2 regions of the Bradyrhizobium sp. AUGA SZCCT0222 genome follow, and region 2 is predicted to be linked to the other one. Evidence: predicted binding sites of a transcription regulator. Region 2 holds the regulator's gene; the other holds the start of a gene.
The links. Region 2 encodes LexA, which represses DNA repair genes until DNA is damaged. Its sites were predicted from a motif close to TGTTCNNNNTGTGTTCNG; they were not measured.
Positions count from the first base shown of each region.

Region 1: the regulator LexA is predicted to act here: its motif matches at 4,317-4,334, upstream of JQ629_RS00280 (single-stranded DNA-binding protein).

Region 1 is NZ_JAFCLX010000001.1:54,190-60,167, reverse strand. It holds gene gyrA (DNA gyrase subunit A) at 23-2,752, opposite strand; gene JQ629_RS00285 (DUF2306 domain-containing protein) at 2,979-3,377, opposite strand; gene JQ629_RS00280 (single-stranded DNA-binding protein) at 3,632-4,123, opposite strand; gene JQ629_RS00275 (outer membrane protein) at 4,589-5,344, shown strand; gene uvrA (excinuclease ABC subunit UvrA) at 5,613-5,978, shown strand, end outside.
Region 2 is NZ_JAFCLX010000029.1:34,238-40,215, reverse strand. It holds gene JQ629_RS23625 (NADH:flavin oxidoreductase/NADH oxidase) at 1-701, opposite strand, end outside; gene JQ629_RS23620 (hypothetical protein) at 771-1,073, opposite strand; gene JQ629_RS23615 (HAD-IA family hydrolase) at 1,227-1,853, shown strand; gene JQ629_RS23610 (molybdopterin molybdotransferase MoeA) at 1,866-3,077, shown strand; gene lexA (transcriptional repressor LexA) at 3,318-4,025, shown strand; gene JQ629_RS23600 (hypothetical protein) at 4,260-4,499, shown strand; gene JQ629_RS23595 (hypothetical protein) at 4,639-5,055, shown strand; partial or broken gene JQ629_RS23590 (ComEC/Rec2 family competence protein) at 5,098-5,978, opposite strand, start outside.

The sequences.
Region 1 (5,978 bases), on a different contig from region 2:
AGACAGCGCCTTTGACAAGGCGCTAACCGCCATTGCCGTTCTCGCCATTCTCGCCGTCGTCGCCGATATGCTCGACGGAGACCACGTGCTCGTCCTCGGCGGTGTCGAACACGATCACGCCTTGTGTCGAACGGCCGGCGATGCGGATGCCCTCGACCGGACAGCGGATCAACTGGCCCTTGTCGGTCACCAGCATGATCTGGTCGCTGTCCTCGACCGGGAACGAGGCCACCAGCTTGCCGTTGCGGTTGTTGACCGACATCGCGACGATGCCTTTGCCGCCACGGCCCGTGGTCCGGTATTCGTAGGACGAGGTACGCTTGCCGTAGCCGTTGACGGACACGGTCAGCACCACCTGTTCCTGCGCCGACATTTCGGCATAGCGCTCCTGGGAGAGCTGAAGCGTACCTGACGTCTCTTCGGCCTCGACATCGGCGGGCTCTTCGGCGCCGGTCTCGCCGGCCACCGCGCGGCGCATCTTCTGGTACGCCGACCGCTCGTCCGAGGTGGTCTCGACATGGCGCAGGATCGACAGCGAGATCAGTCTGTCGTTTTCGGCAAGCGCAATGCCGCGCACGCCCATCGAGGTGCGGCCGGTAAAGACGCGCACATCGGTGACGGGGAAGCGGATGCACTGGCCGCCGGCGGCGGTCAGCAGCACGTCGTCGCGCTCGGTGCAGATCTGCACGTCGACGATCGCCTCGCCCTCGTCGAGCTTCATGGCGATGATGCCGGAACGGCGGACATCGACGAAGTCGGACAGCTTGTTGCGGCGGACGTTGCCGCCGGTGGTGGCGAACATCACGTCGAGATTGCCCCAGGAGGATTCATCCTCCGGCAGCGGCATGATGGTGGTGATGCGTTCACCCTGCTCCAGGGGCAGGATGTTGATCAGCGCCTTGCCGCGCGCGTTCGGCGCCGCCATCGGCAGCCGCCAGACCTTTTCCTTGTAGACCTGGCCGCGCGAGGAGAAGAACAGCACCGGCGTATGGGTCGAGGCCACGAACAGCCTGGAGACAAAATCCTCGTCGCGGGTCTGCATGCCGGCGCGGCCCTTGCCGCCACGGCGCTGCGCCCGGTAGGCCGACAGCGGCACGCGCTTGACGTAGCCGGCATGCGAGACCGTGACCACCATGTCTTCGCGCTGGATCAGGTCCTCGTCCTCGACCTCGTCTTCCTGCTCCATGATGACGGTCTTGCGCGGGGTGGCGAAATCGGCCTTCACCTCGGCGAGCTCGGCCTTGACGATGGCCTGCACCCGCGCACGCGAGCGCAGAATCTCGAGATAGTCGGCGATCTCCACCGCGAGCTTGTCGAGCTCCTCGGAAATCTCCTCGCGGCCCAGCGCAGTCAGACGCTGCAGGCGGAGGTCGAGAATGGCTTTGGCCTGCTCGAACGACAGCCGCGCGGTACCTTCGGCGGTCATCCGGTGCCGGGGATCGTCGATCAGCGTGATCATCGCCTCGACATCCCGCGCCGGCCAGTCCCGCGCCATCAGGCTGTCGCGGGCGGTGGTGGGATCCGGCGAGGCGCGGATCACGCGAATGATCTCATCGATATTGGCGACGGCAATGGCGAGACCGACCAGGATGTGGGCGCGGTCGCGGGCCTTGTTGAGCAGGAACTTGGTCCGGCGCGTGATGACCTGCTCGCGGAACGCGATGAACAGCGTCAGCAGGTCCTTCAGGTTCATGGTCAGCGGGCGGCCGGAATCCAGCGCCAGCATGTTGGCCGGGAAATTCGATTGCAGCGGCGTGAAACGATAGAGCTGGTTCAGAACGACATCCGGCACCGCTTCGCGTTTCAGTTCGACGACAACGCGCAGGCCCTCGCGGGACGATTCATCGCGCAGGTCCGAGACGCCCTCGATCTTCTTCTCGCGCACCAGTTCGGCGATGCGCTCCACCATGGTGGCCTTGTTCACCTGGTAGGGAATTTCGGTGATGATGATCGCTTCGCGGTCCTTGCGGATGGTGTCGATCGCGACCTTGCCGCGCATCACGATCGAGCCGCGGCCGAGGTGATAGGCCGAACGGATACCCTGGCGGCCGAGGATGATGCCGCCGGTCGGAAAATCGGGGCCGGGTACGATGTTGATGAGGTCGTCGATCCCGAGCGCGGGGTTGTCGATCAGCGCCGTGCAGGCGTCGATGACTTCGCCGAGATTGTGCGGGGGGATGTTGGTCGCCATGCCGACGGCGATGCCGCCGGCACCGTTGACCAGGAGGTTCGGGAACTTGGCCGGCAGAACCGACGGCTCTCTCTCCGAATTGTCGTAATTGGCCTGGAAATCGACGGTGTCCTTGTCGATATCGCCGAGCACGGCGAGCGCCGATTTCGTCAGGCGCGCTTCGGTATACCGGTAGGCTGCCGGGGGATCGCCGTCGACGGAGCCGAAGTTCCCCTGCCCGTCGATCAGCGGCACGCGCATGGAGAATTCCTGCGCCATCCGGACCATCGCGTCGTAAATCGACTGGTCGCCGTGCGGATGATATTTACCGATCACGTCACCGACGACGCGCGCGGATTTGACGTATTTCTTGTCCGGCGTGTGCCCCTGTTCGTACATCGAGTACAGAATGCGGCGATGCACCGGCTTCAGGCCGTCGCGGGCATCCGGCAGCGCACGCGCCACGATCACGCTCATGGCGTAATCCAGATAGGAGCGCTTCATCTCGTCCAGAATGGAAACGGGACGAATATCGGAAGGCGCCGGCGGCTCGCCGGGCTTGTTCTCATCGTTATCAGACAAAGGGGGAATCCGGTCAGTTCTAGGCTGGGAATCATATAGCGTATCGGGGTGCTTTTAACCACCCCAAGGCGCTCCCGGCCAGCTGTTTTTCCCTTCGTTTTTTCATGGACTTACAGGACCCGCGGCGCCCTTCCGGCAAGTCATCGCGCCAGCCATTTCCGGGCCCCCGATACGGCCGTCTCCGCGGCCAAATCCAACTCGTCAAAACCGGTGTTCTCAGCGTCGCCTATTGGCCGAAAACCACCGCGTGCATAATCCGCCCGGGAACGAAGGTGAACAGCCCCGCAACAACCAGCGCGCCGGCAAAGATCGAGATCATCGTGATCTTGTGGCCGCGGACCTTGTGCCGGCGCGCGTACCACACGCCGAGCACCAGCATGATCGGCGTGAAGATCGACAGCAGATGGATCGGGCTCCAGGGACCCAGCAGCCTGATCTCGTGGATCCAGAACGAGGAGATCGCGACCACGGCCATCAGGCCAACCCAGATCCAGCCAAGCGTCCGGTGCGGCAGCGTTCCCTTCGGGGCCGCGAACTGCACCACGCCAAGCGCAAAGGCCGCCATCGCCGCAAAGGCATGAAGCGGGATCGCGGGGGCGGCATCCAGCAGCGGCGCGAAGCTCATGACGGACGCTCCCCAAGGTTCCATCCGGCTGCCGCCGGTTCGACGGCATCACGCGCGGCGAAAACGCTAAATCGATCTCCTAATGTAAATATCATTTACATAGACGCGAGTCAAAATGTTGCGTCGCACAAGCGCATGCCCATGGAATCAACCCGTTGGATCAGATTTGTAAGAATACACACGAGCCAACCGAGCTTGCCCGAGCCGCCGATTTTATGGCAGCACGCTAGCCCGGTTGGTCGGACAGACCCCGATCAGAACGGGATATCGTCGTCCATGTCGTTGTTGCGGCCGGCGCCGGCGGCTACCGCGCGGCGCGGCGCGGAAGTGGCCTGGCCGCCGCCAAAATCGCCGCTGGAATCGTCGGAGCCAAAACTGCCGCCCCCGCCGCCGGACCGGCCGTCGAGCATGGTCAGGGTCGAATTGAAGCCCTGCAGCACCACTTCGGTCGAGTATTTCTCGACCCCGCTCTGGTCGGTCCATTTGCGGGTCTGCAGCGCGCCCTCGATGTAAACCTTGGCGCCCTTCTTCAGGTACTGCTCGGCGACCTTGCAGAGCCCTTCATTGAAGATCACGACGCGGTGCCACTCGGTCTTTTCCTTGCGCTCACCGGTACCCTTGTCGCGCCAGGTTTCCGAGGTCGCGATGCTCAGATTGGCGATCGGCCGCCCGTCCTGTGTCCGCCGGATTTCCGGATCCTTGCCGAGGTTTCCGACCAGGATCACCTTGTTCACGCTTCCCGCCATCGTCGCTCTCCACTCAAAATCGGTACCAAAAAACTGCTGCCCGACCGCTGCAATCGGCCGGCACGGGCCGCCGGATTGGCCGCCTCATCCTGTCAGGGACATTTGAGACGACCCTATACGCCCGATGGCCGCCCCGACTTAGCGATCCCTCGGCAAAGCAGCGGTTATCCACATATAGCATTGCCCGCGGCATTGTTCCAGTTTTGTTCTACGCAACCTCAGGTCATCCACATCCGGCCGGTATTTCGGTATTTGGTCCGTGCCCCACCCGGAGCTGCGCGGCGGATATTCTAAACAAATCATTACCTTGAAGAGCCCGCACTTCACCCGCGAGTGTTGCATTTCGGAGACGGCATTTCCGGTTGAATCGGCGTATGGATTTATCCAGCGGCGCGGCGCTCGCGTCTTGGACGAAAACGCTTCGGGATCAACGGGAAGCGGACAAAGGACTGGGGACTATTTGAAATGAAGAAGTTTTTGCTGGGTACGGTTGCTCTCGTTGCCTTCGCGGCTCCCGCCGCGGCTGCTGATCTCGCTGCGCGTCCCTACACCAAGGCGCCCCCGATGATCGCGGCCATCTACGACTGGAGCGGCTTCTACGTCGGTGCCAACGGTGGTTGGGGTACGAGCCGCAAGTGCTGGGATGCCTTGAACGGCGCTGGCGTGTTCGTTGCCAGCGAAGGTTGCCACGATGCAAGCGGCGGCACTGCCGGTGGCCAGATCGGCTATCGCTGGCAGGCCGGCACCTGGGTGTTCGGCGTTGAAGGACAGGGCAACTGGGCCGACTTCAGCGGCAGCAGCGTGAGCCTTGGACCCGTGGGCTTTGGCGCGGGAACGACCATTCGCTCGAAGGTCGACGCGTTCGGCCTGCTCACCGGTCAGGTCGGTTACGCCGCCAACAACGTTCTGTTTTACGTCAAGGGCGGTGCAGCTGTGACCGCCGATCGCTATCGCATCAATGCCACTGTCGGCAACGCGCTGATCGCCTCGTCTAACGATGACAATCGCTGGGGTGGTGTGGTCGGTGCCGGCCTCGAATACGGCTTCGCCCCGAACTGGTCGGCCGCCGTCGAATACGATCATCTGTTCATGGGGAACCGAACCAGCACCTTCACGAATGTGGCTGGCGGCACCTTCAGCGAACGCATCCGTCAGGACGTCGATCTCGTGACCGTCCGCGTCAACTATCGCTGGGGCGGCCCGGTCATCGCGAAGTACTGAGCTTCGCTGCACCAAACGATTTGATGAAAAGGCCGGCCTCGCGCCGGCCTTTTTGTTTTATGTGCTCTGCGGTTCCGCTGCCATCTGCTGCCATTGCGATCCCATGGCAACTCATTGCAAAACAAACCGTTGATGGCTCGCTGCGAGCACTGGAAATCCCGGCCCGTTCTTCCTACGTTCCAGCTTTCTGCCATCGGCGCCCGGCTTAGGTCTTCCCTGGCCATGCGCGCCCAACGTGGCGCGCCTCCACGCGCCTGGAAATGCCGATATGGATGAAGTGCTGAGGGCGAAGCGCCAAACCAACGCCGGCTCGGGAACGCGCGCGATAACGATCCGCGGCGCGCGCGAGCACAATCTGAAGAACATCGACGTCGAGATTCCCCGCGACAAGCTCGCGGTGTTCACCGGCCTATCCGGCTCAGGTAAATCCTCGCTCGCCTTCGACACCATCTATGCCGAGGGCCAGCGCCGCTACGTCGAGTCGCTCTCGGCCTATGCGCGCCAGTTCCTCGAGATGATGCAGAAGCCGGATGTGGACCAGATCGACGGCCTGTCGCCGGCGATATCGATCGAGCAGAAGACGACGTCGAAAAACCCGCGCTCGACCGTCGGCACCGTCACCGAGATCTACGAC
Region 2 (5,978 bases):
AACAGCGGCTTGTGGTCGGGCCAGTGCGTGCGCACCGCTTCGGTGATCTCGATGATGAAGCGCGTCCGGTTGGCCTCGGAGCCGCCATATTCGTCGGTGCGCTGGTTGGATCGCTCGGACAAAAATTGATGCACGAGATAGCCGTGCGCACCGTGCAGCTCCAGCACGTCGAAACCGGCCTCATGGGCGCGCCGCGCGGCCTGGCCCCAGGCCTGCACGAGGTCTTTCACTTCGCTCCGCTCCAGGGCCTTCGGCACCGGCCATTTCTCGCTATGGGCAATCGCGCTCGGCGCCACCGGCGACCAGGCGTCCCAATCCTCGATCTCGGGCGTCCGTTGCAGCGGCCGGTCGCCTTCCCACGGCCGGGTCGCGCGCGCCTTGCGCCCGGAATGGCCGAGCTGAATGCCCGCGACCGCATTCTGCTGATGGATGAATCTAACGAGGCGGCCAAGCGGCTCGACAAAGGCGTCGTCCCAGATGCCGAGATCGCCGACCGTGCCGCAACCGCGGCGCTCGACCTTGGTCGACTCGACGACGACAAGCCCGGCCCCGCCGGCGGCGAATTTGCCTGAGTTCATCAGGTGCCAGTCGGTCGGAAACCCCTTCACGGCGGAATATTGGTGCATCGGCGGCACCACGATGCGGTTCTTCAGCTCAACGCCGCGAATCGTCACCGGCGAAAACAGCAGCGTGTTCGACATTCGAGCGTCCTCGCCGGTTTCCTGGAATCCTGGGCACCCCAGTCCCGGCAAGCTGCCGGCGGGCGGCTGTTATTGTTTTGCGGTGGTCTCGGTCTTGATATCCGTCTTGGCTGCCTTCGGCTTCGCGGGCGGCTTGGCTGCGGCTTTCGGGGCGGCATTGTCGCTGCGCACGGTTCCCCAGGGATCCGTGCTCTTTTGCTCCGGAATATTGCCCAGCGACCGCTTGTAGGCCCGCTCGGCCTCCTTCGCCGCCGCGATCTCCGACGGCGACTTTTCCTTGTCCGGCTCCCCGTATTGTTGAACGGGTGCCTGCTGTGCCAACGCCGGCCCGGCCAGCAAGACCATCACAGCCACGATACCAATCATTTTCATGCGATCACTCCCCGGACTTTCCGGCCAAACGCTTAGCACAGCTCCCGCGCCAGCCTAAGTGCTGGATTGGGCGGAAGTTGCTCGCGAAAACACGCATTTTGCTGGTTGCAGCCAGTCGTTGCCCAGAGCGGTCCAGTTTTGTAAACGTCTGGCATGAACGCCCCGCTTCTCCCCAACTCCGCCGACGCGCTCCTGTTCGATCTTGGACGCGTCGTACTCGATATCGACTTCGGCAAGGTGGTGGCCAATTGGGCCGGCCATGCCGGCTGCGAGCCCGCACAGCTGGTCGAGCGGTTCTTGCCCAATGACGCCTGGCATCGCCACGAGCGGGGCGAGATCAGCGACGCCGAATTCTTCGCAGGCCTGCGTGGCTCACTCGGCATCGGGATATCGGACGCCCAGTTCCTGGAAGGCTGGAACGCGATCTTCGCCGGCGAAATGCCCGACATCGCCGCATCGCTGGCGCGCGCCGGACAACGCCTGCCGCTTTATGCCTTCTCCAACACCAATAACGCGCATGTCGTGCATTTCAGCCAGGCCTATGCCGGCGTGCTCGGCCATTTCCGTGAAATCTACCTGTCATCGACGATCGGGCTTCGAAAGCCCGATGCGGCGGCCTATGATCACGTCGTCATGGCGATCGGTGTTCCCGCCTCCCGCATCGTGTTCTTCGACGATTCCGCCGCGAACATCGACGGCGCGCGGGCGCGCGGCCTGGCCGCGGTACATGTGACAGGGCCGGATGACGTCGCAAAGGCGCTCGCCGCGCTGGGAATTTGAGAGGGTGTTGCCGTGGCCCTGATGCCGGTCGTTGATGCGCTGGCCGCGATCCTTGCGGGCGCCGATCCCTTGGCGGAAGAAATGGCCGCACTCGACACCGCCTGGCATCGGGTGCTCGCGCGCGACCTTGCGGCAAAGCGCACCCAGCCGCCGCAGGCGATGTCGGCGATGGACGGCTATGCGGTGCGATCGGCCGATGCCGCCGACCTCTCCGCGCGGCTGAAGGTGATCGGCGAAGTCGCGGCGGGCCGCCCGTTCGAACGCAAGGTGGGCCCGGGCGAAGCGGTCAGGATTTTCACCGGCGGGGTGATCCCTGATGGCGCCGACGCCGTCATCATCCAGGAAGACACGGCCGCCGGCGGCGACCACATCACGATCACGGAAACCGCCAAACCGGGACGGCATATCCGCGCCGCCGGCGCCGATTTTCGCGAGGGCGATGTGCTGCTCTCCAGGGGAAGCCGCCTCACCGACCGCGATCTGTCGCTCGCCGCCGGCATGAACTATCCGGAACTCGCCGTGATCAGCCGCCCCAAGGTGGCGGTGCTCGCCACCGGCGACGAGCTGGTGATGCCGGGCTCGACCCCGGGCCCGGGCCAGATCGTCTACTCCAACGGCTACGCGCTGCGCGCGCTGGCGCGGGCCGAGGGCGCCGAAACCATCGATTTCGGCATCGCCGCCGACACGCTCGAGGCGACCACCGAGGGCATCCGCCGCGCCCGCGCGTCGGGCGCCGACATCCTGATCACGATGGGCGGCGCCTCGGTCGGCGACCACGACCTCGTCAAGCGCTCGCTGGAGGCCGAGGGCGTCGCCATGGCGTTCTGGCGCATCGCGATGCGGCCGGGCAAGCCGATGATGCACGGCCGCCTCGGCGCGATGCGGGTGATCGGCCTGCCCGGCAATCCGGTCTCGTCCTATGTCTGCGGCTTCCTGTTTCTGGTGCCGCTGATTCGCGCGCTGTCGGGCCGAAAAACCATCCATCACGTGCGTGAGACCGCCCTGCTCGGCCGCGATCTTCCCGCCAACGACCAGCGCGAAGACTATTTGCGCGCACGGCTCGAACGGCGCGAAGACGGTGCGTTGATCGCGGTGCCGGTGAGCCACCAGGACTCGTCGCTGCTTGGAAATCTCGCTGCGGCACGGGCGCTTTTGATACGTCCGCCGTTTGCGCCGGCGCTGCCGAAAGGCACGCCATGCGAGTTCCTGCGCCTGCCGGAATGACGCATTGCGACGGCCTGTTCGGGCGAAGTCGGCGCGCGTTCACCTGAAATTAAGTGGTTGCGGAACATGTATCGAACATATAGTGTCCGTTCATGATTTGTTTCGAGAGCTGGTGTCTACAAATGGGAGTTTTGGACTTCCGAATTTGAGACCGCACTCGCAACTGAGAACCGCGAAACTGAAGTACCGCGAAACTGAACGACCACGAATTACGACGCGCCAACCGGGGGATTGCTCGAGATGCTTACGCGCAAACAGTATGAACTTCTGCGTTTCATCAACGAACGGCTCAAGGAAGCCGGCGTGCCGCCCTCCTTCGACGAAATGAAGGATGCGCTCGACCTCCGCTCCAAGTCCGGTATCCACCGCCTCATCACCGCCCTGGAAGAGCGCGGCTTCATCCGCCGCCTGCCCAACCGTGCCCGCGCCATCGAAGTCATCAAGCTGCCCGAGCTTGCGGGCGCCGGTAACGGCAACGGCCGCCGCGGCTTCACTCCCAGCGTCATCGAAGGCACGCTCGGCAAGGTCCGCGCCGCCAGCGCGCCCGCCGAGGACGATGGCAACCGTCCGGTCGCCGTTCCCGTAATGGGCCGGATCGCCGCCGGCACCCCGATCGAGGCGCTGCAGACCCGCAGCCACACCATCAGCGTACCGCCTGACATGCTCGGCTCCGGCGAACATTACGCGCTCGAAGTCCGCGGCGATTCCATGGTGGACGCCGGCATTCTCGACGGCGACATGGCGCTGATCCAGCGCAACGAGACCGCCGACACCGGCGATATCGTGGTGGCGCTGATCGACGAGGAGGAAGCCACCCTGAAACGCTTCCGCCGCCGCGGCGCCTCGATCGCCCTGGAGCCCGCCAACACCTCCTATGAAGTCCGCATCCTGCCGCCGAACCGGGTCCGGATTCAGGGCAAGCTGATCGGGCTGTACCGCAAGTACTGAGGGCGGCCCGCTTTCGCGGGCGTCAGTAGCGTCATTCCTTATCCGAAGTCGTCATGCCCGGCCGAGTGCCGGGCATCCTTCTGACGGCTGTGGCCGTCATGACGGAGAACGGTGGGGCCACGCGTCGCACAATTGCCCAGAATGCGGCAAAAGCTGTGCGGGCGAGGATGGTTGGTTTGACGCGTTTTCAACGCGAAGACGCAAAAACCGGGGGGACGAGACGTGGTCAGCAATATGATCACCAAGATCACCTGGCAGAGGGCGGGACTCGTGACCGAGCCGGGCCGCTACATGCTCCGGTTCGGCTGGCTGATGGTGACGGCGGAAGATCTCGCGATCTGGCAGCAATATCCGGAGGCTGCGTTCACGCTGGTCGCGCTGCCCGGGATTGCCGACGACGGAAGGGAGCAATTCCATCTCGGCGCCTTCGAACTGCCGCTGCCGCCGATGCCCGAAGATCCGCAGCCGCCGTAGCGCGTTTGTGATCGGGCACGCCGGCCTTTCCGTCGCACTATTGCCCAGAACAGGAATAGACTTTGCTCAAGTCCACTCTGATAGAGGCCAGCGCCTCGAGGGAGGCACGGGTCTCTATCTCTTACGAGGGAGCGATCCGATGTGTGACTATAGTTTGCACGCGATGGCAACGCGTCCTGCTGAGGCCGGCGAGACATTGATATCGACCACCTTCCGCGGCACCTCGACCCGCGGCTTTGCCAGCGAACGCGACCCCGCAGTCGCGGTCTGCATGCTGCCCGGGACCGAACTGGCCTTCGCGCAAGACGTCAAATACGACAATCGCTGGATCTGGACGCGGACGATCGGTTTTCGCGTCGGCAAGTTCAACACCATCGATCCGCATATCAAGGAACGTCACCACGACGCGATCGAATTTCCCGACGGCAGCCATGTGCTGGTGACGCAGCTTTGCGAGGGTCAGCGCGTCACCGTGCTGCAATTGCCGGTGGTGCATCCGATTCCCGAGCGCACAACAACGAAGGCGGACACGGCGACACCGCTTTCCACCGGTTGAATTCCGCGCCGCCGGTCGCGCCCCGCCGGGGAACGTGAATCCTTATTCCTCGGCCTGGAGATCCGCTTCCGACGGGGTCGCATCGACCGCACGCGGCGCCGTACGGCGCGGCGCGAGGATGGTTGTCTCCGCGTCCCACTCGCCCGCGATCGCTGGCGACCATGGACGATCGACGCCCCGGAGCTTGACGGCATCGATGGTAAATCCGCTGCCGCTTCGCCGCAGCACCATGGCGCCCTGCCGCCGCAGACGCTCCGCAGAGATCACCGAGGCGCCGCACGCCGCAGGCGCCTGCCTTGCTGTCACCACCAGCGCCGCGCGCTCACAATCATCCGCCAGCGCTTCCGGCCGCAGCGCCAATGCCACGAACCCGCCACCGGCGCCTTGCATCACGCAGCCGCTCTCGTCGCATGAGACGCCCTCGGTGAGCGAGGCATCGGCAGGCTTTCGGGCGTCGGCATCCGCCGCCAGCCATTCCTTGACGAGGAAGCCATCCCTCGCGGCGCCCTTGGCCGCGCGCATCAAATGCAGTTTGCCGTCCTGGCCGCGGACACCGACATTGCGCCCGTCGGCGGAGATCAGGATGTCCGGCTGCGGCACCCTCGCCGCCCACACCGCCGCCACCAGCACCACGGCCGCGCCGGTATAGCGCAGCGGCGTCCGCAACAGGCCGAGCAGGATGATGCCAAGGCTGGCCGCAATCAGCGGGCCGATGCCGAACGCCGGCACACGACCAACCGCGCCCGGCAAGGCCGCGACCCATTGCGTGACAACGATCATCCAGTCGATGCCGACGCCCATGATGGCCCAGAACACGCCGTCAAAACCAAAGGGCATCGCAACCAGGCCGAGCAGGCCCGCCGGCATCACCAGCGCCGAGACCACCGGCATCGCCGCGAGATTGGCGAGCACGCCATAGGGCG